One region of the Serratia sp. TSA_105.2 genome, then DNA from elsewhere that is predicted to be linked to it. Evidence: predicted binding sites of a transcription regulator. Region 1 holds the regulator's gene; each other region holds the start of a gene.
What was found. Region 1 encodes LexA, which represses DNA repair genes until DNA is damaged. Its sites were predicted from a motif close to TNCTGTATGTACATACAGNA; they were not measured.

Region 1 (7,407 bases):
GGATACAGCGCTTCGACGATCGCCACGCTGTCCGGCACTGCGGTCTGCGCGCCGAACAGTTCGCTGTCGACCCGCGCCAGGATGCCCGGATTCTGATACGCCTCGCGCCCCATCATCACCCCGTCCAGATGCTGCAGGTGCTGCTGCGCCTCTTCCAGCGTTTTCACCCCGCCGTTGATGGCGATGGTCAGCGCCGGAAAGTCCCGCTTCAGCTGATAAACGCGCGGATAGTCGAGCGGCGGCACTTCACGGTTCTCTTTCGGGCTGAGGCCGGAGAGCCAGGCCTTGCGCGCGTGGATGGTGAACATGTCGCACTCGCCGCGCCCGGCGACGGTTTGGATAAAGTCGCACAGGAAGGCGTAGCTGTCCTGATCGTCGATGCCGATGCGGGTCTTCACCGTCACCGGGATCGACACCACGTCGCGCATCGCCTTGATGCAGTCGGCGACCAGCGTCGCCTGCCCCATCAGACAGGCGCCGAACATGCCGTTTTGCACGCGATCGGACGGGCAGCCGACGTTGAGGTTAATCTCGTCGTAACCGCGCTGCTCCGCCAGTTTGGCGCAGTGCGCCAACGCGGCCGGATCGCTGCCGCCCAGCTGCAGCGCCACCGGATGCTCTTCTTCGCTGTAGGCCAGGTAGTCGCCCTTGCCGTGAATGATCGCGCCGGTGGTCACCATTTCGGTGTACAGCAGCGTTTCCTTGGTCAACAGGCGGTGGAAATAACGGCAATGACGATCGGTCCAGTCGAGCATCGGCGCGATGGAGAAACGATTGGCGGCGTAGGTTGGGGCGTGATTGTCTTTCGTCATGCTGAGTTACTGGCTACCTGAGTCTGTCTGGGTTTAACGAACGGCGCGCGGCCGCAAACGGCTATTATAACGACAATCGGCGCCGTTGGGAAAACCGCCTTCGCTTCCCCCCTATTCCAACGTGCGGATAACCCGGCACGGCTGCCCCAGCGCCAGCACGTTGGCCGGGATGTCGCCGGTCACGATGCTGCCCGCACCGATAGTCGTGCCGTCGCCGATGGTCACGCCCGGCAAGATCACCACGTTACCGCCGATCCATACGTTGCTGCCGATGGACACCGGCTGCGCCGAGGTGCGGAAAGGAAAGGCCGGGTCGCCGGTAAAGCGTTCACCGGCCTTGAGCGGGTGGCTCGGCGTGTAGATTTGCACGTTGGGGCCGATCAGCGTGTTGTCGCCGATGGTGATGGTATTGCAGTCGAGGAACACCGCATTGACGTTGATAAAACAGTTTTTACCGATGCGGACATGCTGCCCGTAGTCGCACCAGAACGGCGTTTCGATCCAGCTCGCCTCGCCCCAGGCGCCGAACAGTTCGCCGAGCAGGCGGTTTTTCTCGTCCGCCTGATGCGAATCCAGCGCCCCCAGGCGTTTGGTCAACGCCCTGGCCCGATGGTACATCGCAATCAGTTCTTCATCGCGGCTGTTGTACTCCAGGCCGCTTAACAGCTTCTCTCTTTCCGTCATCACACAAGGCTCCTGTTCGTCACGCGGGTGAAGCGCGTTATACCGCTCTCGCCAGCGGCTCTCCAGCGCTAAAATCGGCAACGTTGATTTGCCGCCCGCCTGCGGGGAAAAGTTGTGATGCATCTCTCTTTTAGCGCACTCAGCGCGCCTTTCCCTGCGCAATCCTCAGGGGAAAAGGGGGCAACTCTCGGCGATTCGCCGTAATCATGGTAAAATCGGCTTTTTTACGTACCGGGATATTTGCGATGAACTCAACCACCCAGGAAAAGCTGCTGGCGCAGGCGGAACGCCTCTGCCAACAACGCAATGTGCGATTGACGCCGCAACGGCTGGAAGTGCTGCGTCTGATGACTCAGCAACCCGGTGCAATCAGCGCTTATGACCTGCTCGATCTGCTGCGCGTCGCCGAACCGCAGGCCAAGCCGCCGACGGTCTATCGCGCGCTGGATTTTCTGCTGGAACAAGGATTTATCCATAGAGTGGAGTCCGCCAACAGCTACGTGTTGTGTCACCATTTCGAACAGCCTATGCATACGTCCGCACTGTTTATCTGCGACCGCTGTGGCCAGGTGACCGAACGCACTACCGAAGGCGTAGAAGAAACGCTGCAGAAGCTGGCGCAGGAAGCCGGATTTGCGCTGCGGCACAGCGTGGTGGAAGCGCACGGTCTGTGCGCCGGCTGCGTGGAGGTTGAGGCTTGCGACAGCAAGCATGACTGCGCCGAACACGATCACAGCATCGCCATCAAGAAGAAATAATACAAAGTCAGGTACCTCCCTGTACCTGCGGCCGGGGCGCCAGAGGATGAGAGCGACGCCGGCCTGCGCTGGGCAAGCCGCCTTCAATGGCGGCCCTGCAAATTACCAGCGGTGTTTGGTGTGATCTTCCCAGGCTTTCACCTCTTTCTCGGCCGCCTCTTTCTGGTAACCGTAGCGCTCCTGGATTTTGCCGACCAGCTGTTCGCGTTTCCCTTCGATGACTGTCAGATCGTCATCGGTCAGCTTGCCCCATTTTTCCTTCACTTTGCCTTTAAGCTGCTTCCAGTTACCGTCGGCTTGATCTTTATTCATAGTCTCTCCGTTAACCTGTGGTGAATCAGTGATCCCTGTCGCCGGCCGGGATTAACCAGAAATTTTTCTGGCCGATACGCCCTTCACCTTAAAGAATATCGCTCCCCTTCATTCGCCAGCCACATGATTCATTCTAGTTAAACACGGAAACAAAAAAGCCATATGACAGAATAAAAAACCATTAAAAATGAAATAAACATAAAAAACGCCAACAAACAACGAGCTAAGCCGAGCAGAACCAGGCTGAAAACATGTAAGCAAACATGAACAAAAACATAAGACAAATTAATAATTAACCCAACAAAGCGTCCGGTTTAGCGTGCGGCAAACCAGCTGCCGCGCACCTGATGACGATGCCAAACCCAGCCCAACGCCAGACCGCGCAGCGCCAGAAACACCGCCAGCGCCAGCCAGAGTCCGTGGTTGCCAAGCAGCGGCACGCTGAACAGCGCCAGACCGTATCCCGCCGCGGCCACCGCCATGCTGTTGCGCATCTCGGCGCCGCGTGTGGCGCCGATAAACATGCCGTCCAGTAAATAGCACCACACTCCAACCAGCGGCAGGATAACCTGCCACGGCAAATAGTGGGCGGCCAACGCTCGCAGCTCCGGCAAGGAGGTCAACGCCGCCACGATCTGCTGGCCGGTAACGGCATACGCCAGGGCGAAGGCCAGCGCGACCAGCCCTGCCTGCCTGCAGGCCGCGTGCCACACCTTACGCAGCTGGCTGTCGTCCCGGGCGCCGTAGGCGTGGCCCGAATGGGCCTCCACCGCATAAGCGAAGCCGTCGAGCGCATAGGCGGTGAACGTCAGCAGATTCATCAATACCGCGTTGACCGCCACCACCTCGCTTCCCAGGCGAGCGCCGAAAATGGTCAGCGACGCAAAGCACAGTTGCAGCAGTAATGAACGCAACATGATGTCGCGGTTAAGCGCCAGCAGCCGACGCAGGTCGCCACGCCAGGCCTGACGCAGCATCAGCAGGGTGATACCGCGCAGGCGCATCACCCGCCACGCCAGCCACAGGCCGAGCAGCAGCGTGGCGTATTCGGCGATGGCGGTTGCCGCCGCTGCCCCCCGCACGTTCCAGCCCAGGCCCATCACCAGCCAGATATCCAGCACGATGTTCAGCAGGTTGCCGACGATCAGCAGGATCACCGGCGCACGCACGTACTGCACGCCGAGCAGCCAACCCAACAGCACCAGATTGGCCAGCGCCGCCGGGGCGCTCAGCCAGCGGATTTCAAGAAAACGCCGCGCCTGTTCCAGCACCTCGCCATCGCCACCGACGATCCGCAGCGCCAGTTCGATCAGCGGATAGCGCAGCAGGACGATCGCCACCCCGGCCAGCAGCGCCAGCACCAGCGGTTGCATAAAGGCGCGCGCCAGCGCCTGCGGGTTCTGTGCCCCCAGCGCCTGCGCCGCCAGACCGGTGGTGCTCATGCGCAGGAACAACAGCAGCATGAACAGGAAGCTGGTCGCCACCGCGCCGATCGCGACGCCCCCCAGGTAGATCGGGCTGTCGAGGTGGCCGATCACCGCGGTGTCCACCAACCCGAGCAGCGGTACGGTGATATTGGAGAAAATCATCGGCAGGGCCAGGCGCCACAGGGCTTTATCGGTGTCGCTGGTGAAGGCGGAAATCATGCGCATGATGAGACGTTCCCGTAGCAGTGGCGAAGGGCAAAATCAGAAACAAAAACGCCCCAAAACAGGGGCGATTGATACAAGAGGCGGCACTGAGAGGGCGGCGATTAAATCCAGTCGCCGTTGCGGATCACGCCGACCGCCAGCCCTTCGATAGTGAAATTCTGCTGACGCAGATCGACCACGATCGGTTGGAATTCGTTGTTCTCCGGCAGCAGCTCGACCACGTTGCCGTGTTTTTTCAGGCGCTTGACCGTCACTTCGTCTTCGATGCGCGCCACCACGACCTGGCCGTTGCGCACGTCTTGCGTTTTGTGCACCGCCAGCAGATCGCCGTCCAGAATGCCGATGTCGCGCATCGACATGCCGTTCACCCGCAGCAGGAAATCGGCGCTCGGTTTAAACAGGGAAGGATCCACCTGGTAGTGCCCTTCGATGTGCTGCTGCGCCAGCAGCGGCTCGCCGGCGGCGACGCGGCCAATCAGCGGCAGCCCTTCTTCTTCTTCCATCAACAGACGGATACCGCGCGAGGCACCGGAGACGATTTCGATCACGCCTTTGCGTGCCAGCGCCTTCAGGTGTTCTTCGGCGGCGTTAGGCGAACGGAACCCCAGACGCATCGCGATCTCGGCACGCGTTGGCGGCATGCCCGTTTGCGAAATATGATCGCGAATCAGATCGTAGACCTCTTGCTGTCTGGTAGTTAGTGCTTTCATTCCGCCCCCTGTTTGTTTATACAGTCTTGCTGTGAGTATATACAGGTAAGCGCGGATTGGGAACCGAAGAATAAATAAAAATCAGTCAGTAGGCGCCTTTCATCAGCCAAAATGCTGCCATAAGACCGTGCCCCAAACGAACAGTGCCAGCACGATCGCCAGTGACACCGCCGCCGATCCCATGTCCTTGGCCCGGCCGGACAGCTCGTGATGTTCGCTGCCGATGCGATCCACCACCGCCTCGATCGCGCTGTTCAGGATCTCGACGATCATCACCAGCGCTACCGATCCGATCAATAAAATGCGCGCTATCGCACCCACATCCAGCCAGACAGCCAGTATGATAGCCAGAAGGGTGACCACCAGTTCCTGGCGGAACGCCGCTTCGTGCTGCCAGGCGGCGGAAAGCCCTTTATAGGAATAGCCGGCGGCCTTGATGATGCGGGTCAGTCCGGTTGCTTGGTTTGCCATGTTTTCGTGCCTTTCTCAGAGGTCGGTCATAATAAAAAGAGTCTAGAACAGTCCGCGCTGACGGCTCTCGGTTTTCGAACACCACAGATCTGCTACCCGGTTTCTGGTATGCTTGCGGCGCATTGCTAACAAGAGGCTTCACGTTGTTATGTCAGGTTGGCGTAAAATTTATTATAAAATATTGAATTTACCACTTAAATTGTTGGTAAGAAGTAAGGTCATCCCTTCAGATCCGGTTACCGAGCTAGGGTTGGATCCCTCACGGCCGATTTTGTATGTTTTACCTTACAATTCCAAGGCGGATTTGCTGACGCTGCGCACCCAGTGCCTGGCGCAGGATCTGCCCGATCCGCTCAACTCGCTGGAGATCGACGGCACCGTGCTGCCGAGCTACGTGTTCATTCACGACGGCCCGCGCGTGTTCCGCTACTACACCCCGAAAGAAGAGTCGGTAAAGCTGTTCCACGACTATCTGGATCTGCATCGCAGCAATCCGGATCTCGACATTCAGATGCTGCCGGTTTCGGTCATGTTCGGCCGTTCGCCGGGCCGCGAAGGCCACGGCACGCCGCACCTGCGTCTGTTGAACGGCGTGCAGAAATTCTTCGCCGTACTGTGGCTTGGCCGCGACAGCTTCGTGCGTTTCTCCAACACCGTTTCGCTGCGCCGCATGGCGACCGAACACGGCACGGATAAAACCATCGCGCAGAAACTGGCGCGCGTGGCGCGCATGCACTTCTCGCGTCAGCGCCTGGCCGCGGTAGGCCCGAGCCTGCCGGCCCGTCAGGACCTGTTCAACAAGCTGTTGGCGTCCAAAGCGATCGAAAAAGCGGTCGAGGACGAAGCGCGCAGCAAGAAGATCTCGCACGAGAAAGCCCAACAGAACGCCATCGCGCTGATGGAAGAGATCGCCGCCGATTTCTCCTACGAAACCGTGCGCCTGTCCGACCGCGTGCTGAGCTGGACCTGGAACCGGCTGTATCAGGGCATCAACGTCACCAACGCCGAACGCGTGCGCCAGCTGGCGCAGGACGGCCACGAGATCGTCTACGTGCCCTGCCACCGCAGTCACATGGATTATCTGCTGCTGTCCTACGTGCTGTATCACCAGGGCCTGGTGCCGCCACACATCGCCGCCGGCATCAACCTCAACTTCTGGCCGGCCGGCCCGATCTTCCGTCGCCTGGGCGCGTTCTTCATCCGCCGCACCTTCAAGGGCAACAAGCTCTACTCGACGGTGTTCCGCGAATACCTCGGCGAGCTGTTCACCCGCGGCTACTCGGTGGAATACTTCGTGGAAGGCGGCCGTTCCCGCACCGGGCGTCTGCTGGAGCCGAAGACCGGCACCCTGTCGATGACCATCCAGGCGATGCTGCGCGGCGGCACCCGTCCGATCACGCTGGTGCCGATCTACATCGGTTACGAGCACGTGATGGAAGTGGGCACCTATGCCAAAGAGCTGCGCGGCGCCACCAAGGAAAAAGAGAGCCTGCTGCAAATGCTGCGCGGCCTGCGCAAGCTGCGCAATCTGGGCCAGGGTTACGTCAACTTCGGCGAACCGCTGCCATTGACGGCTTACCTCAACCAGAACGTGCCGCAGTGGCGCGAGTCGATCGATCCGATCGAAGCACAGCGCCCAAGCTGGCTGACGCCGACGGTCAACGATCTGGCCGGCCAGATCATGGTGCGCATCAACAACGCCGCCGCGGCCAACGCCATGAACCTGTGTTCCACCGCGCTACTGGCTTCGCGCCAGCGTTCGCTGACCCGCGAACAGCTGGTCGAACAGCTGGAGTGCTACCTGCAGTTGATGCGCAACGCGCCTTACGCGCGTGACGTCACTGTGCCGACGCAAACGCCGGACGAGCTGCTGGATCACGCGCTGAACATGAACAAGTTCGAGGTGGAAAAGGACAACATCGGCGACATCATCATCCTGCCGCGTGAGCAGGCAGTGCTGATGACCTATTACCGTAACAACATCCACCACTTGCTGGTGCTGCCGTCG
Region 2 (7,407 bases), on a different contig from region 1:
GGCCACAACCTCGATACCGTCCGCACGCTGCCGGTGCAGGGGCTGCACGTCGATCTGGTCGCCGGCCATGACGATATTGCCGCGCTGAGCGCCGCATTGCCGAACGACTGGCTGCTGTCGCTGGGGGTCATCAACGGCCGCAACGTCTGGCGCGCCGATCTGAGCCGCTGGTTCGAACGTCTTCAGCCGCTGGTGGGCACCCGCCCACTGTGGATCGGCAGCTCCTGTTCACTGCTGCACAGCCCGATCGACCTGAGCGTGGAAAGCCGTCTGGACGAAGAAGTGAAAAGCTGGTTCGCCTTCGCGCTGCAAAAATGCGCCGAGCTGGCGCTGTTGAGCTCGGCGCTGAACGCGCCTGACGCGGCCAAGCAGGCTGAACTGGATGCCTACAGCGCACCGATCCGCGCCCGCCGTCAGTCGAGCCGCGTGCACAACCCACAGGTTGAGCGTCGCCTGGCCGCGATCACCGCGCAGGACAGCGAACGCCACAGCGCTTACGCCGAGCGCGCCAGGGCGCAGCGCGAGCGTTTCAACCTGCCGGCCTGGCCGACCACCACCATCGGTTCGTTCCCGCAGACCACCGAGATCCGCGGCCTGCGTCTGGACTTCAAACAGGGTCGTTTGGACGGCAACAACTACCGCACCAGCATCGGTGAGCACATCAAACAGGCGATCGTCGAGCAGGAGCGCCTCGGGCTGGACGTGCTGGTGCACGGTGAAGCCGAGCGTAACGACATGGTGGAGTATTTCGGCGAGAACCTGGACGGCTTCGTGTTTACCCAAAACGGCTGGGTGCAGAGCTACGGCTCCCGCTGCGTGAAGCCGCCGGTCATCATCGGCGACGTCAGCCGCCCGGAAGCCATCACCGTCGAATGGGCCAAATTCGCCCAGTCGCTGACCGACAAGCCGGTGAAAGGCATGTTGACCGGGCCGGTGACCATCCTGTGCTGGTCGTTCCCGCGTGAAGACGTGACTCGTGAAGTGATTGCCAAGCAGATTGCGCTGGCGCTGCGCGACGAGGTAGAAGATCTGGAAAAAGCCGGTATCGGCATCATCCAGATCGACGAACCCGCGCTGCGTGAGGGGCTGCCGCTGCGCCAATCCGACTGGGCCGCGTACCTGAACTGGGCGGTGGACGCCTTCAAACTGAACGCCGCCGTGGCGCGGGATGACACCCAGATCCACACCCACATGTGTTACTGCGAGTTCAACGACATCATGGACTCCATCGCCGCGCTGGACGCCGACGTGATCACCATCGAGACCTCGCGTTCCGATATGGATCTGCTGGAAGCCTTCAAAGAGTTCGAATACCCGAACGAAATCGGGCCGGGCGTCTACGATATCCACTCGCCGAACGTGCCGAGCGTGGAATGGATTGAAGCGCTGCTGCGTAAAGCGGCGCAGAACATCCCGGCGGAACGCCTGTGGGTTAACCCGGATTGCGGCCTGAAAACCCGCGGCTGGCCGGAAACCAGGCAGTCGCTGGCCAACATGGTATTGGCGGCACAGCGCCTGCGCGAGCACGCGTGATGCCGTGCGGCGGGTAAACCGCCGCTTATGGATTTACTGGTGTGATGATTGGGCGCTTCGGCGCCCTTTTTTATGCGCGGGAAATTATTTGACGCCGTGCTGGGCGAACCACGCCAGCATGCGCTGCCAGCCGTCTTGCGCCGCTTCGGCGTTGTAGCTGGGACGATAATCGGCGTTGAACGCATGCCCGACCTCGGGATACACCACGATTTCGGCCTCGGCGTTGGCGGCGCGGATCGCCTGACGCATGGTTTCCACCGTCTCCAGCGGGATGCCGCTGTCCTGGCCGCCATACAGCCCCAGCACCGGCGCCGACAGGTGGGTGGCGACGTCGACCGGCTGCTTCGGTGAATTCAGCGTTTTCTCGCCGACCAGTTTGCCGTACCAGGCGACCGCCGCCTTCAACTGCGGGTTATGCGCCGCGTACAGCCAGGTGATGCGGCCACCCCAGCAAAAACCGGTGATCGCCAGCTTGCCGGCGTCGCCGCCGTGGCGGATAGCCCAGTGTGCGGCGTGATCCAGATCCGACAGCACCTGACGATCCGGCACCTTGGTGACCAACTGCTGGAACAGCTCGCCGATATCGGTGTAGTCGTTGGCGTCGCCCTGGCGGAAATAGAGCTCGGGCGCGATCGCCAGATAGCCCTGCTTGGCCAGGCGGCGGCACAGATCCTGAATATGTTCATGGACGCCGAAGATTTCCTGCACCACCAGCACGATGGGGAAAGGGCCGCTCTGGTCGGCGGGTTTGGCGACGTAGGCCGGCAGCGCGTCGCCCTGAGAAGGAATGGTCGTTTGCCCGGCGTGAATGCCCTGTTCGTCGGTGATAATCGCGGAGGCGGCCAACGGCGCGGCGGCCGGGGCGAATCCCCCCTGAGGCTGTTCTAATGTCATCACATGTTCGGTTTTCATTGCGGTCTCCGTGCAATAGAAAAAAGCGCTGAGATTAACTATAGGAAAGATTACCCATTATTGGCGCTGCGTGGCGCACTTTCGGACAAGTTGATAAAAAACGGCTAATTATCTGGCTTTGCGGCATTTTTAAGCGCTTTTTATCATGTTATTACGCGTTTTGCCCCGCGTAAGTGCCATAAGGTGCGTTAGAGGGCTTTTTTGTCCCTAAGCAACCGATAAGATGAGGGTATTTCGAATTGATCAGCTAAATAGTTTCAGCCGGCAACCAACGGGCAGAGGGCGGCAAGATTTGTCGGCTAGACTGAGGTATAGCGGTGCGCTCTGGGGGCGTTACAGTGATTTTTGTGATAAAAATCACAAAAAATATGTAGCATGTAATTTGTTTCTCTTTTCATAGTGACTATCGTCACGAAATTAAGCGGCGATTTTCAGTAGAGTGCTTTTTTGTTCCTCCCAATAAACATGATCCATGAGGAGTCTCGTATGTCTCAGTCTGACGTTTTTCATCTCGGCCTCACCAAGAACGATTTACAAGGGGCCCAGCTTGCCATCGTGCCGGGCGATCCGCAGCGCGTAGAGAAGATTGCCAAGCTGATGGAAAATCCGGTGCATCTGGCCTCCCATCGTGAATTCACTACCTGGCGCGCGGAGCTGGACGGCAAGGCGGTGATCGTCTGCTCTACCGGTATCGGCGGCCCGTCTACCTCTATCGCGGTGGAAGAGCTGGCGCAGCTGGGCATTCGCACCTTCCTGCGCATCGGCACCACCGGCGCCATTCAGGCGAACATCAACGTCGGTGACGTGCTGGTCACCACGGCGGCGGTACGCCTCGACGGCGCCAGCCTGCACTTTGCGCCGATGGAGTTCCCGGCGGTCGCGGACTTCGCCTGCACCACCGCGCTGGTGGAAGCGGCCAAGGCCAGCGGCGCTACCACGCACATCGGCGTGACCGCCTCCTCCGATACCTTCTATCCGGGCCAGGAGCGTTACGACACTTACTCCGGCCGCGTGGTCAGCCGCTTCAAAGGCTCGATGGAAGAGTGGCAGGCGATGGGCGTGATGAACTATGAAATGGAATCCGCCACGCTGTTGACCATGTGTGCCAGCCAGGGCCTGCGTGCCGGCATGGTGGCCGGGGTGATCGTCAACCGCACCCAGCAAGAGATCCCGAACGCCGAGACCATGAAAAACACCGAAAGCAAAGCGGTGCAGATCGTGGTGGACGCCGCCCGCCGCCTGCTGTAATCGCCTTTCCCCCAGCGGGCCGCCGACGCGGCCCGTTTTTCCATTCGCGGCGAATCTGTTACGGTGATACTCCTCAGCGCTGCGCCGATGGCTGCCGCGCGTTGTCATAACAAAAACAACGAGGACGTTTATGACCGCCCAGATCCTGCTTCATCCTTCGCTCGCGCCGCTCGACGGCGGCATCAATTTCCGCGACTTCGGCGGCAACGGCGTGGCCGACGGGCGCCGCATCAAGCGCGGCCTGCTGTTCCGCTCCGGTTCCCTCGAGCGGCTGACGGAAAACGACTGCACCTTTCTCGCCGGCGTGCCGGTGCGTTCGGTGCTGGACTACCGCGATGCCGATGAGGTGCAGGCCAAGCCGGATATTCTGTGGAGTGGCGCCGACTATCACCACGTGCCGGCCAACCCGCTGAGCAGCGAAGTCAACGCCAACCTGGAGAAGCTCACCAACGAGACGCTGGCCGCCTTCGACGCCCGGGCGTTCATGCTGGAGCTGTATCGCCGCCTGCCGTTCGGCAATGCGGCCTATCAGCGGCTGGCGCAGCTGTTGAGCAATCCTGGCGGCGGCGCCATCGTACAGCACTGCGCGGTCGGCAAGGATCGCACCGGGGTCGGTTCGGCACTGGTGCTGTTCGCGCTGGGGGCCGACGAAGCGACGGTGCTGGAAGACTATCTGCTAACCGAAACCACGCTGGCCACTTTCCGCGAGCAGATGCTGGATCAGCTGTCTATCAAGCTGAATGCGGCGGCGCTGGAGCAATTCGCCTACGTGCTCAGCGCGCGCGAGGAGTTCCTGATGACGGCGTTGGGCTGCATCCGTCAGCAATACGGTTCCACCGACCGCTGGCTGGAAGCGGAATACGGCCTGGGCGCGGCCCAGCGCGAAGCGGTGCAGGCGTTCTACCTCGAGTAAATCGCCGCGCGTTTAGCCGGGGTTTAACTCGCCCCGGCCTATCCTAGGCGGCGAATTATCGCGTATCAGGAGCCCCGCATTGAGTCTCAATGACGTTATCAACTGGGTCAGCGACGTCGTGCGTCAGCACGAAGGCTGGGCCATTCCCATCATCTTTTTCCTGGCGTTCGGCGAGTCGCTGGCGTTTTTGTCGCTGCTGCTGCCGGCCACGGTGATCCTGCTGGCGCTGGGCGCGCTGATCGGCGAAAGCGGCATCGCCTTTTGGCCGATTTGGGCCGCTGCCGCCGTCGGGGCGTTTTTCGGCGACTGGCTCTCTTACTGGATCGGCTATCACTATCAGGACCGGGTGGCGCATATGTGGCCGCTGTCGCGCAATCCACAACTGCTGGCGCGCGGCCACGCGTTCTTTGAACGCTGGGGCGTGCTGGGCATCTTCATCGGCCGCTTCTTCGGCCCGCTGCGTGCCGTGGTGCCGCTGGTGGGCGGCATTTGCGGGATGCCACAGCGTTATTTCCAGTTGGCCAACGTCACGTCGGCGATGATCTGGGCGTTCGGCATTCTGGCGCCGGGGGCATTCGGCATCAAGTGGCTCAGCCAGTGGCTGGGCTGATTTCTCGCTAAATTGCGCAGCGCCGCGCAATATTGTGCGCGGCGGGCAAAATCAGGCTGGACATCCATACAGCCTCCCCTTAACGTGACGGGCAATGGGCGTGCGAAACGCCGGAACGGCAAGGTGCAACAGGAGGCAGAGTGGATACCAGTCTGATTTATGGGATTGGCGGCGTAACGATCGGCATGCTGTTGGGGTGGTTGATCGCCAGTCTGCGGGTGCAACAGACGAATGCGCAGCATGAAACCGAGCTGCGGTTGCTGGAGCAAGCGTTGCAGCAGGCGCAGCAGGAAACGGCGGCGCGGCAGGAGGCTCTGCAGCGCCACGAGCAGCAGCTGCGGCAGAGCGAGCTGGAGCTGCGTAACCTGCACAGCCAGCTGGCGGCCGGGCATGAAAAGCTGCAACAGCTCAACCATTGGCGCAACGAATGCGAACTGCTCAACCAGGAGCTGCGCGCCCAGCGCGAGGTTAACAGCGCGCAGGAGGCTGAGCTGCGCGAAGTCACCATCCGTTTGGAAGAGACGCGCATGGCGGCGGAGGAGAAGCAGCGCCTGCTGATCAACAGCGAACAACGCCTCACCACCCAGTTTGAAAACCTCGCCAACCGCATTTTTGAACACAGCGGCCGCAAGGTGGACGAGCAAAATAAGCAAAGCTTGGATCGGTTGCTGCTGCCGCTGCGTGAACAGCTGGACGGTTTCCGCCGTCAGGTGCAGGACAGCTTTGGTCAGGAGGCGCGGGAACGCCACACGCTGACGCACGAGATACGTAATCTGCAGCAGTTGAACGCACAGATGGCGCGCGAGGCCATTAACCTCACCAAGGCGCTGAAAGGCGACAACAAAACGCAGGGCAACTGGGGCGAAGTGGTGCTGAGCCGGGTGCTGGAGGCCTCCGGCCTGCGCGAAGGGCACGAGTATGAAACGCAGGTCAACGTGCGGGTGGATCACCAGAGCCGCATGCAGCCCGATGTCATCGTGCGCCTGCCGCAGGGCAAGGATGTGGTGATCGACGCCAAGATGTCGCTGATCGCCTACGAGCGCTATTTCAACGGTGAAGACGAGGTGGAGCGCGAGGCGGCGCTGAGCGAACATATCGCCTCGCTGCGCGGCCACATTCGCATGTTGGGCCGCAAGGACTATCAGCAGCTGCCGGGGCTGCGCTCGCTGGATTATGTGCTGATGTTCATTCCGGTCGAGCCTGCCTTCCTGCTGGCTATCGATCGCGAGCCGGAGCTGATCAGCGAAGCGCTTAAGCACAACATCATGCTGGTCAGCCCGACCACGTTGCTGGTGGCACTGCGTACCATCACCAACCTGTGGCGTTATGAGCATCAGAGCCAAAATGCCCAGCGCATCGCCGATCGCGCGGCGAAACTGTATGACAAGATGCGGCTGTTCGTGGACGATATGTCCGCGCTGGGGCAGAGCCTGGACAAGGCGCAGGGCAGTTATCGTCAGGCGATGAACAAACTGAGCGAAGGCCGTGGTAACCTTATCGGCCAAATTGAAGGTTTCCGCGCGTTGGGGGTTGAGGTTAAACGGCCGATCAACCCGCTGCTGGCGCAGCAAGCCGGCGCGCAACACGATGAAGCGGAAGAGGCGAACGACGATGATGTCGCCGCGCTGCCGCAGACGAAAGACGATGACGATACCGCCGGGGAACCAGGTTTCGTTTCGCACGGCTGAGGCCGTGGCGAGGTGGGGTATTCCCCTGGCTTCTGGTACACTCATCCACACAAAATTGACTGAATAGCAGGCAGGACAATGGCAGATCAACCGCAGGAAACCACCGATTTCGGTTTTCGCACCGTCGCTAGAGACGAAAAACAGGCCATGGTGGCGGACGTTTTTCATTCGGTAGCGGCAAAGTATGACGTGATGAACGACCTGATGTCGTTCGGCATCCACCGTATCTGGAAGCGTTTCACCATTGACTGCAGCGGCGTGCGCCGCGGGCAGCGCGTGCTGGATCTGGCCGGCGGTACCGGCGACCTGGCGGCCAAGTTCTCCCGCATGGTCGGCGAGCAGGGGCAGGTGGTGCTGGCGGACATCAACGATTCGATGCTGAAGATGGGACGCGAGAAGCTGCGCGATCGCGGCATCGTCGGCAACATCAATTACGTGCAGGCCAACGCCGAAGCGCTGCCGTTCCCGGATAATTACTTCGATTGCATCACCATCTCCTTTGG
Region 3 (7,407 bases), on a different contig from region 1:
CAGCCGGCAGCAGGTTTCGATGCGCACCCGGCTGTGCTGCGTTTGCGCCTCCAGCTGCACTTCGACCTTGCTCAGCATCAGCGGGTGGCACAGCGGGATCAGCTCCCAGGTGCGTTTGGCCGCCTGAATGCCGGCGATGCGCGCCGTGGCGAACACGTCGCCCTTGTGATGGCTGCCGTCGACGATCATCGCCAGCGTGGCGGGCAGCATCTCGACGAAGGCTTCGGCGCGCGCCTCGCGTACCGTTTCGGCCTTGGCGGACACGTCAACCATATGGGCTTCGCCGGCGGCGTTAATGTGGGTTAGCTGTGTCATGACTCAGGACTTCTTCAAGTGAGGCTGGAAGTTGCACGGGCGATGGCGCGCGTCCAACTGCTCTTCGATAATCCGCTCCCAGGCGGTGCGGCAGGCGCGGGTGGAGCCCGGCATGGCGAAAATCACCGTGCGGTTGGCCAGGCCGGCCAGCGCGCGCGACTGGATCGTCGCAGTGCCGATCTCTTCGTACGACACCATGCGGAACAGTTCACCGAACCCTTCCACCTCTCTGTCGAACAGCGGCAACAGCGCTTCCGGCGTGTTGTCGCGGGCGGTAAAACCGGTGCCGCCGGTGATCAACACCGCCTGCACGTTGTCATCGGCGATCCACGCGGAAACCCGTGCGCGGATCTGGTAAATGTCATCTTTGACGATGGCGCGATCCACCACCTGATGGCCGGCTTCCTGCGCCGCGTCCTGCAGATATTGGCCGGAGGTGTCTTCCGCCGCGCCACGGCTGTCGGACACGGTCAGGATGGCGATATGCGCCGGAATAAACTCGCTGCTCGCATGGCTCATGGTTCAATAAGCTCCTATTCTGAGATACCCCACAGATTTCAAGTTGCAGCCAGGCGGCCAGTGCGTAAATCCCCAGGAGCTTACTCCGGTAAGTGACTGGGGTGAGCGCACGCAGCCAACAACGCTGCGGCTTGAAATCTGTGGGTATCAGCCGCCGATAAACGACAGATTCTGGGTGATCCCGCTGTTGCCCTGATGCAGGAAATGGGTCTGCTTCTTGCTCAGCAGCCCGCTCTGGATGCGCGCCTTCAGCGCGTCGAGCTGGCCGTCCTCTGCCAGCAGATCGCGCAGGGGCACCCCCTGCTCGCCGAACAGGCACAGGTGCAGATTGCCGATGGAAGAAACGCGCAGCCGGTTGCAGCTGGCGCAGAAGTCTTTCTCATAAGGCATGATAAGACCCACCTCACCCTGGTAGTCCGGGTGGCTGAACACCTGCGCCGGGCCGTCGCTGCGGCCGCGCGCCTGGCGCTGCCAGCCCTGCTGCTCCAGCTGCCGGCGAATCACTTCGCCGGAAACGTGGTGTTTGCGAAACAGCCCGCCGCCCTCGCCGGTTTCCATCAGTTCGATAAAACGCAGCTGGATCGGCCGGTCTTTGATCCAGGCGAGAAAGGCGCCGAGCTGCTGGTGGTTAACGTCGCGCATCAGCACCGCATTGACCTTGACCTTGCTGAAACCGGCGCTGAAGGCGGCGTCGATGCCGTCCATCACCTGGCGGAACTTGTCCTGACCGGTGATGGCGTGAAACTGGCGGGGATCCAGGCTGTCGACGCTGACGTTAATCGCCGTCAGACCGGCGTCACGCCAGGCGGCGACGTCGCGCGCCAGACGGTAGCCGTTAGTGGTGACAGCCAGGGTACGGATGGCCGGGTTTTCCCGCACGGCGGCGATGATCTCGGTAAAATCGCGGCGCAGCGAAGGCTCGCCGCCGGTCAGGCGCACCTTTTCGGTGCCCAGTTCGGCGAACGCGCGGCTGACGCGGCGGATTTCATCCAGCGACAGGAAGCTTTTCGGGCTGCCGCTCGGCTTGTAGCCGTCGGGCAGACAATAGGTGCAACGAAAGTTGCACACGTCGGTGATCGACAAGCGCAGGTAATAGAACTTGCGCTCATAAGCATCAATGAGTTGCGGCACCATAACACCTTTCCAAAGTCGGGAGATGCGAGCGTTTCCCCTCTGCACCCTGGTGGCTGACTTCGCCACGGCCCAGGCGCCATATCGTTCCGGATGAACAACGTAGGCGCAGGGGCTAGGAGTTTGATTTCTCTTCCCGCTACCTTGAGTAGCCGGAACGAAACCGTGGTTTTCAGCAGAATTCTAGCGCTAATCGGCAACGATAGCCAACGCGTAAATTCGCTATATAATTTTCTATACAGCGTTTTTAGACGCCGCGTATTCAGGTAAACCATGATAAACATCACTTGCGCGGACGAATTGACCGGAATCACGCAAATGACACTCTTATCGCGTTTTTATGCCGGATCCGCTACCTTATGCGGGCAGTTCAGCCCCTTTGTAAGGAAATTTATGCGTAATCGTACCCTGGCCGATCTCGACCGCGTGGTGGCGTTAGGCGGCGGACACGGTCTGGGCCGTGTGATGTCGGCCCTGTCGTCCTTAGGCTCCCGCCTGACCGGCATCGTCACCACCACCGACAACGGCGGTTCCACCGGCCGCATCCGCCGCTCGGAAGGCGGCATTGCCTGGGGCGATACCCGTAACTGTCTCAACCAGCTGATCACCGAACCGAGCGTCGCCTCGGCGATGTTCGAATACCGCTTCAGCGGCAACGGTGAGCTGGCCGGCCACAACCTCGGCAACCTGATGCTGAAAGCGCTTGATCACCTGAGCGTGCGCCCGCTGGAAGCGATCAACCTGGTGCGCAGCCTGCTGAAGGTGGACGCGGCGCTGATCCCGATGTCGGAACAGCCGGTGGATTTGATGGCGCACGATCACGAAGGCAATCACGTTTACGGTGAAGTGAATGTCGACCAGCTGGCGCATATGCCGCAGGAACTGATGCTGTCACCGCCGGTCAGCGCCACGCGCGAAGCGCTGGACGCCATCGCGCAGGCCGACGTGATCCTGATCGGGCCGGGCAGTTTCCTCACCAGCCTGATGCCGCTGCTGCTGCTGGACGATCTCACCCAGGCGCTGCGTCGCAGCAGCGCCAGCATGATCTATATCGGCAACCTCGGTCGCGAGCTGAGCGTGGCCGCCGCGGCGCTGTCGCTACAGGATAAGCTGACGCTGATGGAAGAGAAAATCGGCCGCCGGATGATCGATGCGCTGATCGTCGGCCCGGCGGTGGACGCCAGTGAAGTGCAGGATCGGGTGGTGATTCAGCAACCGCTGGAAGCGAGCGACATCCCTTATCGCCACGATCGCCAGCTGCTGCGCCAGGCGCTGGATCAAGCCCTGGTGGAGCTGGCCGACCGCCGCTGACCGAATTTAACCGTCTCGCCCGCGCAGCCAGGGATTATCGCTGGCTGGGGCGGGATGGCTGACCATATCGATATACAGGTCTTCCACCTCTTTGCGCGCCCAGGGCGTGCGACGCAAAAATTTCAGACTGGACTTGATGCTCGGATCGCTGCGGAAGCAGTTGATGCGAATGCGCGCGCCCAGCTCGGACCAACCGTAGTGATCCACCAGTTTATTCAGCAGTTGCTCCAGCGTCATGCCGTGCAGCGGGTCTTTGGACTGGTGTTGGCTCATGTTCGGTACTCTTCGTGGTCAAATCGGGCCGCACACCATAACAGCTTTGACGCGGCCGACAAGGAATTTTGACGCCCACAGCGCGGGCGCCGTCCAACGGTCAGGAAATCGCGATGAACTGCTCGCGCAGCTGGTGGATCTCGTCGCGCAGCGCAGCCGCCTGCTCGAACTCCAGGTTTTGCGCGTGGGTATACATTTGCGCCTCCAGATCGCGGATTTTCTGATCCAGCGCTTTCGGCGTGAGGTTCTGAAGCGGCGCGCCGCCGTCCAGCGCCTTGCCCTTGCCTTTGCTCTTGGCACGGTTGACCGGCTGGCCGATCTGCAGAATGTCGCCGATCTTCTTGTTCAGCCCCTGCGGCACGATGCCGTTGGCTTCGTTGTAGGCCTGCTGTTTGGCGCGGCGCCGCTCGGTTTCGCCGATCGCCTTGGCCATCGAATCGGTGATGCGATCGCCATACAGGATCGCCTTGCCGTTCAGGTTACGCGCCGCGCGGCCGATGGTCTGGATCAGCGAACGTTCGGAACGCAGGAAGCCTTCCTTGTCGGCGTCCAGAATCGCCACCAGCGACACCTCAGGCATGTCGAGCCCCTCACGCAACAGGTTGATGCCCACCAGCACGTCGAACTCGCCCAGACGCAGGTCACGGATGATTTCGACCCGTTCCACGGTATCGATGTCCGAGTGCAGGTAGCGCACGCGCTCACCATGCTCTTCCAGGTATTCGGTCAGGTCTTCCGCCATGCGTTTGGTCAGGGTGGTCACCAGCACGCGCTCGTTGATCGCCGCGCGCTTGCGGATCTCGGAGAGCAGATCGTCCACCTGGGTGCCCACCGGCCGCACTTCCACGATCGGATCCAGCAGCCCGGTCGGCCGCACCACCTGATCGATCAGATCGCCGCCGGATTTCTCCAGCTCATATTTGCCCGGCGTCGCGGAAACATAGATGGTCTGCGGTGCCAGCGCCTCGAACTCCTCGAAGCGCAAGGGGCGGTTGTCCAGCGCCGACGGCAGGCGGAAGCCGTACTCCACCAGCGTTTCCTTACGCGCGCGGTCGCCCTTGAACATCGCGCCGATCTGCGGAATGGTGACGTGGGATTCGTCGACCACCAGCAGGCCGTCCGCCGGCAGGTAGTCGAACAGCGTCGGCGGCGGCTCGCCCTCGCCGCGCCCGGACAGGTAGCGCGAGTAGTTTTCGATGCCCGAGCAGTAACCCAGCTCGTTCATCATCTCCAGATCGAACTGGGTGCGCTGCGTCAGGCGCTGCTCTTCCAGCAGCTTGTTGTTGGCCAGCAGCACCTTGCGGCGGTCCGCCAGATCGACCTTGATCTCTTCCATCGCCTGCATGATCCGCTCACGCGGCGTCACGTAGTGCGATTTCGGGTAGATGGTAAAACGCGGCACCACCTGCTCGATCTGCCCGGTCAGCGGATCGAACAGCGACAGCCGCTCCACTTCTTCATCGAACAGCTCGACGCGCAGCGCCAGCTCGTCCGATTCCGCCGGGTAAATGTCAATCACCTCGCCGCGCACGCGGAAGGTAGCGCGCTGGAAAGCCTGATCGTTGCGGGAGTACTGCAGCTCCGCCAGACGGCGCAAAATGGATCGCTGATCGATGATCATGCCCTGGGTCAGGTGCAGCATCATCTTCAGGTAAAGATCCGGATCGCCCAGGCCGTAGATCGCCGATACCGACGCCACCACCACCACGTCGCGCCGCTCCAGCAGCGCCTTGGTGGCGGAAAGGCGCATCTGCTCGATGTGCTCGTTCACCGAAGCGTCTTTTTCAATGAAGGTGTCGGAGCTGGGCACGTAGGCTTCCGGCTGGTAGTAGTCGTAGTAGGAGACGAAGTATTCCACCGCATTCTCCGGGAAAAACGCTTTCATCTCGCCGTACAGCTGCGCCGCCAGCGTCTTGTTCGGCGCCAGCACCATGGTCGGCCGATTCAGATCGGCTATCACGTTGGCGATGGTGAATGTCTTGCCCGAACCGGTGACCCCCAGCAGCGTCTGATGTGCCAGGCCGTCTTCCAGCCCCTCTTCCAGCTTGCGGATGGCTTCCGGCTGATCGCCGGCCGGTTTGAACTCGGAATGCAGTTTGAAAAGTTTACTCATTGCTCGGCTACCCTGTGGAGATGCGCGCGCTCAGGCGGCCAGCCGGCTCTGCGCCGGACGTGGCCCCTAATTATGGAAAGTGTCGGCGATTTGCGCCAGTGCCCATGATACTGGATATAAAACCAGCTTCAAGCGGATTCGTCGCTACGCCCGGCACTGCGGCCACGCCGCTGCACCGTGACGTTACAGCCGGGTGACATTTTTATTGTCAATAACAGATTTATCCCCAGAACTTGCCGCGAATTAACTTATTGATAGCACCGCGTCGAAAAATCATACATAGAGACCTGATCAATAACCCTGCGTCTTGATTTTAATTAATATATTGATATATAACAAATTTAATAAAAAGACGAGAATGCGGGCAAAGCGAACAGAACCCGCGTCCGCTCTCGCTTTACAGCGTTTTTCTAAATCTAATACACAAGGTTATCCACAGGAATAGTGGATAACTCTCACCGCCCCGCCCGGGGCGGGAGTTACAGAAAGAAAGCTTTTCGCCCTTTACACCCGCTAAAATGGCTTTTTTAGTTATTTTTTCATAAAAATATCGCTTTGTTTATGCCGATTAATACTAAAAATCCCCATTGCCAAAATCGCATCGGCCCCTTTCTCGCGGATCGCTCTTGACGGCGGCGCAATGCCTTGCACCATGCCCTCACCGAAGAGCACCACAAGAGTGCAAAAAACGTCCGGGTTAACTTCCCCGCGTATTTTCGGGCCGCCACGGCAGCGCACGTCAGGCCTGGTTAGCGGTTAACAAGGCGATAACAATCCCCATTTTCACCCGGCGGTAAAACTGGCCTGAGAGTTGCTTTATCTTCCTGCGCATAAATGCGGTGCGACAGCATGATGCGCTGCCTGTCGCGACGCGTAATCTCCGCGGCGCTATCGCCCGTAAAAGCGCAAGAACGACACCAAGTCGTCACAAGCGTCGTTTTTAACGACATATTGACTGTCATTCCGTCCACCGCAGACCTTACTCTGGCTCATCGGACGGACGGCATTTTGTTCCAGACATTGCCACACTCGGGAAATTCGCCGCGCATGCGGCCTTTGCAGTCCTCGCCAACGAGTGAAACGGGCGTCTATGAGGAGAATGCCAAATGCTGAGCCTGAGATCGGTCAATCAATTTTACGGGCAGAACCACACCCTGTGGGACATCAACCTGGAGCTGCCGCGCGGCCAGTGCACCGTGCTGCTCGGCCGCAACGGCGTGGGCAAGACCACGCTGGTCAACTGCATCATGGGGCATGTGCCGGTGGTAAGCGGCAGCATGACCTGGCAACCGGCAGATCAGCCGCCGCAAAATCTGCTGCTGCAGCCGATGGAGCGCCGCGCCGCGCTGGGCATCAGCCACGTGCCCCAGGGGCGGCAGCTTTTTTCGCAGCTGAGCGTGGAGGAAAATCTGCAGGTGGCGCAAATGGCCGGGCGCGGCGCCCCTCGCCGCATTCCGCCGCTGATCTACAGCCTGTTTCCCCATTTGCGTCAGATGCGCGCGCGCCGCGCCGGCGATCTGTGCGTGGGCGCCCAACGCCAGCTGGCGATTGGTCGGGCGCTGGCTCAGGAGCCGGCGCTGCTGATCCTCGACGAACCGACGGCGGGCGTACCGCCCTCGATCGCCGCCGACATCGGCAACGTGATCCGCCGGCTCAACCGCGAATTGGGCATGACCATTTTACTGGTGGAGCATCAGCTGCCGTTCGTGCGCCGGGTGGCGGACCGCTTCTGCCTGTTGGACAGC

Region 2: rmuC (DNA recombination protein RmuC) is a predicted target of LexA. The motif match lies at 5,271-5,290, and genes of this name have one in related genera.
Region 3: uvrB (excinuclease ABC subunit UvrB) is a predicted target of LexA. The motif match lies at 5,771-5,790, and genes of this name have one in related genera.

Annotation. Positions count from the first base shown of each region.
Region 1 covers NZ_JBQZFT010000001.1:53,667-61,073, reverse strand. The annotation lists gene dusA (tRNA dihydrouridine(20/20a) synthase DusA) at 1-812, opposite strand, end outside; gene ACUTSC_RS00230 (sugar O-acetyltransferase) at 924-1,496, opposite strand; gene zur (zinc uptake transcriptional repressor Zur) at 1,742-2,254, shown strand; gene ACUTSC_RS00220 (CsbD family protein) at 2,357-2,566, opposite strand; gene dinF (MATE family efflux transporter DinF) at 2,881-4,218, opposite strand; gene lexA (transcriptional repressor LexA) at 4,320-4,928, opposite strand; gene ACUTSC_RS00205 (diacylglycerol kinase) at 5,031-5,399, opposite strand; gene plsB (glycerol-3-phosphate 1-O-acyltransferase PlsB) at 5,548-7,407, shown strand, end outside.
Region 2 covers NZ_JBQZFT010000016.1:18,358-25,764, reverse strand. The annotation lists gene metE (5-methyltetrahydropteroyltriglutamate--homocysteine S-methyltransferase) at 1-1,533, shown strand, start outside; gene ACUTSC_RS24015 (dienelactone hydrolase family protein) at 1,618-2,445, opposite strand; gene udp (uridine phosphorylase) at 2,932-3,693, shown strand; gene ACUTSC_RS24005 (tyrosine-protein phosphatase) at 3,824-4,606, shown strand; gene ACUTSC_RS24000 (DedA family protein) at 4,686-5,216, shown strand; gene rmuC (DNA recombination protein RmuC) at 5,357-6,904, shown strand; gene ubiE (bifunctional demethylmenaquinone methyltransferase/2-methoxy-6-polyprenyl-1,4-benzoquinol methylase UbiE) at 6,983-7,407, shown strand, end outside.
Region 3 covers NZ_JBQZFT010000002.1:527,027-534,433, forward strand. The annotation lists gene moaC (cyclic pyranopterin monophosphate synthase MoaC) at 1-315, opposite strand, end outside; gene moaB (molybdenum cofactor biosynthesis protein B) at 319-834, opposite strand; gene moaA (GTP 3',8-cyclase MoaA) at 982-1,968, opposite strand; molybdenum cofactor riboswitch at 1,955-2,099, opposite strand; gene ACUTSC_RS08910 (uridine diphosphate-N-acetylglucosamine-binding protein YvcK) at 2,359-3,276, shown strand; gene ACUTSC_RS08915 (VF530 family protein) at 3,283-3,549, opposite strand; gene uvrB (excinuclease ABC subunit UvrB) at 3,650-5,662, opposite strand; gene ACUTSC_RS08925 (hypothetical protein) at 6,194-6,316, opposite strand; gene ACUTSC_RS08930 (ATP-binding cassette domain-containing protein) at 6,769-7,407, shown strand, end outside.